2 regions of the Alishewanella sp. HH-ZS genome follow, and region 2 is predicted to be linked to the other one. Evidence: predicted binding sites of a transcription regulator. Region 2 holds the regulator's gene; the other holds the start of a gene.

The links. Region 2 encodes sigma-54, which starts transcription at its own class of promoters, with help from an activator protein. Its sites were predicted from a motif close to GTTGGCACGNNNNTNGNNT; they were not measured.
Region 1: a site for sigma-54 is predicted at 1,207-1,225, ahead of A9165_RS03730 (NF038132 family protein). Genes of this name have one in related genera too.

Annotation. Positions count from the first base shown of each region.
Region 1 covers NZ_LZEJ01000006.1:32,441-34,645, reverse strand. The annotation lists gene A9165_RS03740 (ABC transporter substrate-binding protein) at 1-103, opposite strand, end outside; gene A9165_RS03735 (PilZ domain-containing protein) at 197-943, opposite strand; gene A9165_RS03730 (NF038132 family protein) at 1,258-2,049, shown strand; gene A9165_RS03725 (BrnA antitoxin family protein) at 2,185-2,205, opposite strand, start outside.
Region 2 covers NZ_LZEJ01000014.1:41,729-43,933, reverse strand. The annotation lists gene lptB (LPS export ABC transporter ATP-binding protein) at 1-20, shown strand, start outside; gene A9165_RS07500 (RNA polymerase factor sigma-54) at 136-1,653, shown strand; gene hpf (ribosome hibernation promoting factor) at 1,679-1,966, shown strand; gene ptsN (PTS IIA-like nitrogen regulatory protein PtsN) at 1,969-2,205, shown strand, end outside.

The DNA of each region.
Region 1 (2,205 bases), on a different contig from region 2:
CTGTGGTTGTTGTATCTTCGACCTTGTTATGTTCAGCTGCTGGCTGGCAAGCCAGCAAAAAGAGTGTTAACAGTAGAACCAGCGTTAAAGGAAGACTGCGCATAGCAAAACTCCTTACAGGTTTTGATGTTACCTTTAGTGTAGCTGGCACTTTAGGTTGTGCCAGTCTTTCAGCGGTACTTTGACCGCGGCTGCCTCAGGACGGAATATCGGGTTGACCAGCCAGGCGGTATTGAAGTGCCAGGCCCGCAGCAGCCGGATTAATATCGGCCAGTTTGTTAACCAAGGTAGTTTGTGGCGTAGCGAACTGGATCCCGGCAGTCAGGCCATACTCATCTATTCTGGCATTGCGTATCGTACCACTTAGGGTTTGTGGTGAGCCGGCCTGCGTATCGGCAAGCTGAATAATGACATCCGCAAGGCGGATCTGCTCCGGCTTATAGGTGGTGCTAAATAGAAAGCGACAGCCATTTTTCGAAATATCAATAATTTGGCCAGGTACGACAGCAGGGGTGCTGGCTTGTCCAAGATACAGTTGCAAGCTGGCGTTAAGATAAATACTGCTGCGCTTTTCGTTGCGCAAGGCTCTGCGTTGCACGGTTTGTGGAAAGTTAATCAGGATCACTTTATCCGGAAAGCGGATAATATGTAGCAGTTCACTGCGAAAGGCAAAGCACTCGCCCAACGCATCTTCAACCAGAAATCGGCAAACCAAAGGTAAGCCTGTGACCAGTAACGCATCCGGCACAGTGTCTTCTTCCAGGCGAAAAAGTACATATTTACCAGCTCGATAACCCAGTAGTTCGCAGAGACAGCGGATTTTACGTTGGCTTAGCAGTTCAAGGTCGAAACGCTGGCCAATTTTAATATGACTAAGCCAATCTTTATTATTACCGCTAACAGTGGGGCTTTCTTCAAATAAAAGCAGTGAGGAGTCTGACATAGCCATCCCTGGACCGATGATTTTAACACATTACTAATATGCGTAATTTTTCCGCTAAGTTCAAGTAAGATCAGATAAAGTGTCTCCACTTAGCGGTAGTTTTAATACTAGTTAGCGAAATATGCATCGAGTAGTGCAAGCCGCCTTTCCTGGAATTAGCAATAATGTCAGCTTTATTTACATTGCCTGACATGACGCCGGGTTACTTGGTTAGCGTGTTTAATTAAATTCAATAAAAACAGCCATCTAATTTTTTAATTTTGGTTGGCTTAGTTTTTGCTTTGCATTGCTGCTTTTTTAACAAGGATGCAAAAATGAACTCAAAAGTAGCAAAAGTTTCAATCGCAGCCTCGCTGCTGCTCGCCGCCTCGGGCGCAGCACAGGCGGCACCGGTATTTGATATCGGTATTCCGGCTAGCTGGTCTTGTCAGGGTAGTTGCGGTGCAAGTGGCGCTGACGGCGTAGTCACTCTGGCGCCAAACGGTGGTAATAACTATGCCTGGGTTTCTACCTCTGGCGGCGTCGCAGGTGTAGGCTTAGCCGGTGTTGGTGGTTCTGGTAGCCCGCAGAATGGCTCAGTATTACGCTCTGGTTTGTTTAATGCCAGCGTTGATGATGTACTGCGCTTCTCCTTTAATTATATCACCTCAGACGGCGCCGGCTTTGCTGACTACGCCTGGGCGCGTTTATTAGATAGCAGTGCCAATCAGGTAGCTTTATTATTTACTGCCCGAACTGCGCCAAGTGGTTCTATTGTGCCTGGCTTTAGTATGCCTGCACCCAGTGTCACTCTCGACCCATTAACCGTTCCAATTATTTCTGGTGCACCTGTGTGGTCTCCATTGGGAAGCTCTTCTGGGACTTGCTACGATATCGGTTGCGGCTATACCGGTTGGGTAAATACCAGCTTTAGCATTGCCAGTACTGGCAGCTACTTTCTGGAGTTTGGTGTGGTAAACTGGATTGATAATATGTTCCAGTCTGGCCTAGCCATTGATGCTGTAACTATTAATGGTACGCCCGTTGGTGCAGTATCAGCTCCCTTTACCTTATTACTGTTGTCTTCTGGCTTGCTAATGCTGCGTCGTCGCCGTAATCTGCTGTAGAGCTTGCCGGTATTAGGCTGAGTCTCCGGTATGCTTGCTGTGCCGGAGACGAATCTGCGATAGTGATTCCTGTTCCAGGATAAAACAAGAACCTGGTTCGGTATCTAATCTAGTCCGGTATCTGACCCCGAAAGGTTAATGCGTAGCCAGCCACTC
Region 2 (2,205 bases):
GTGAGCAATTCAGGCTATAGTAGGGCAATCAGCGTCAAGTCCTCCACCCGCTGACACGGAAGGCGCAATCAGGCGGCACAGACCGCAGCCACTTCCAGGATGGAGGGGATATACTCAGGAGAGAATCAGACTTACATGAAGCCGTCTTTACAACTTCGCCTTGGCCAACAGCTAACAATGACGCCGCAGCTGCAGCAAGCGATCCGCTTATTGCAGCTTTCCACCATTGAGCTGCAGCAGGAAATTCAGGAAGCGCTGGATGCCAACCCCTTGCTTGAGCCCGACGACGACTTCGAACCGGGCACGCCCGAGACCGACCTGAGCCTGTCGAATATCAACCGTGAAGAAAGCAGCGGGTCAACGTCTGACAGTGAAGACTACCAGGCTGGTAATGACGATTATCCGGAATTTAATGACGTTAGTGAGCGCGATACCAGCGAGGCAATGGCCGAGCAGAATATCCAGGAGGACTTACCACTGGACAATAACTGGGACGATTTAGTCAGTGCCGCCCCGGTCAGCAATGGCGCCCTGCCAGACGAGGATCTGGTATATCAGGGCGAAACCACTGAAACCTTGCAGGATTATTTGCGTTGGCAAATGGACCTTACCCCTTTTTCTGAGACAGACCGCGCCATTGCCGAAGTCATTATTGAAGCCGTCGATGAAGCCGGTTTACTGACCATAGATGTGGAAGATATCTTAGCCTCACTGCAGCTGCCGGATGTCGAAGCCGATGAAGTCGAGGCTGTATTAAAACGGATCCAATTGTTTGACCCTGTCGGTGTGGCGGCCCGCTCAGTGAAAGAGTGCTTGCTGATCCAGCTACGGCAGTTTGATCCTGCCACCCCCTATTTAAATGATGCAAAACAAATAATCAGCGAATATACCGACTTTTTAGCTAACCGGGACTTTCGTTCTTTGATGCGGGTGACTAAACTCAAAGAAGATGAGTTAAAAGAAGTGATGCGCCTGATCCACAGCCTGAACCCGCGCCCCGGCGCCGATGTGATCAGGCAGGAACAGCAATATGTGATTCCTGATGTAGTGGTTACCAAGGTTAAAGGTCGTTGGCAGGTGGAGCTGAATCCGGATGCCATGCCCAAAGTGAAAATCAACCAGCAGTATGCTGCGCTGTCCAGAACGGTCAGAAGCAGTACCGACAGCCAGTTTATCCGCTCACATCTGCAGGAGGCGAAATGGTTTTTGAAAAGTCTGGAAAGCCGCAACGAAACCTTGCTAAAGGTCGCCAACTGTATCGTGCAACAGCAACAAGCCTTTTTTGAGCATGGCGAAGAGGCCATGAAACCCATGGTATTAAATGATGTGGCAGAAATGGTAAGTATGCATGAGTCAACAATTTCCCGGGTTACTACCCAAAAGTATATGCATACGCCGCGCGGAATTTTTGAACTTAAATTCTTCTTCTCCAGTCATGTTAGTACAGAGAGTGGTGGTGAATGTTCATCTACCGCCATCCGTGCCTTTATTAAGAAATTGGTGGCAGCAGAGAACCCGGCTAAGCCACTGAGTGACAGTAAGATGGCAGAAATCTTATCCGAACAGGGGATCAATGTCGCAAGGCGTACCATCGCCAAGTACCGTGAATCGCTGTTTATTGCGCCATCTAATCAACGAAAGACCTTGCTGTAAGTGTCTTAACAAGAAGGAAGAGTCTATGCAAATCAACTTAACTGGCCGTCATGTAGAAATTACCGACTCTCTGAGAGAATATGTAGACAGTAAATTTTCCAAGCTGGAGCGTCATTTCGAGAATATCAATAACGTGCATGTTATTCTGAACGTGGAAAAACTGAAGCAAATCGCTGAAGCCAAAGTACATTTGAACGGCGGTGAAGTTTTTGCTGTGTCAGAGGATGAAAATATGTATGCTGCAATTGACCAGTTAATTGATAAACTGGACCGGCAAGTGATTAAACACAAAGAAAAGTTGTCGCGACACTAACCATGATAAATTTAAGCGCTATGCTGGAGAAGAACTGCACCAAGAGTGCAGTTCTTTTTAACAGCAAAAAACGGATCCTCGAATATATTGCCGAGCTGGCTCATCAACAGCTGCCAGAGATGTCTGAGTACAGCATTCTGGAAGCCCTGATGACCCGGGAAAAGCTGGGTTCAACCGGTATTGGTGGTGGTATTGCCATTCCCCATGGCAAGCTCGACTGCGTCACCTCACCGATCCTG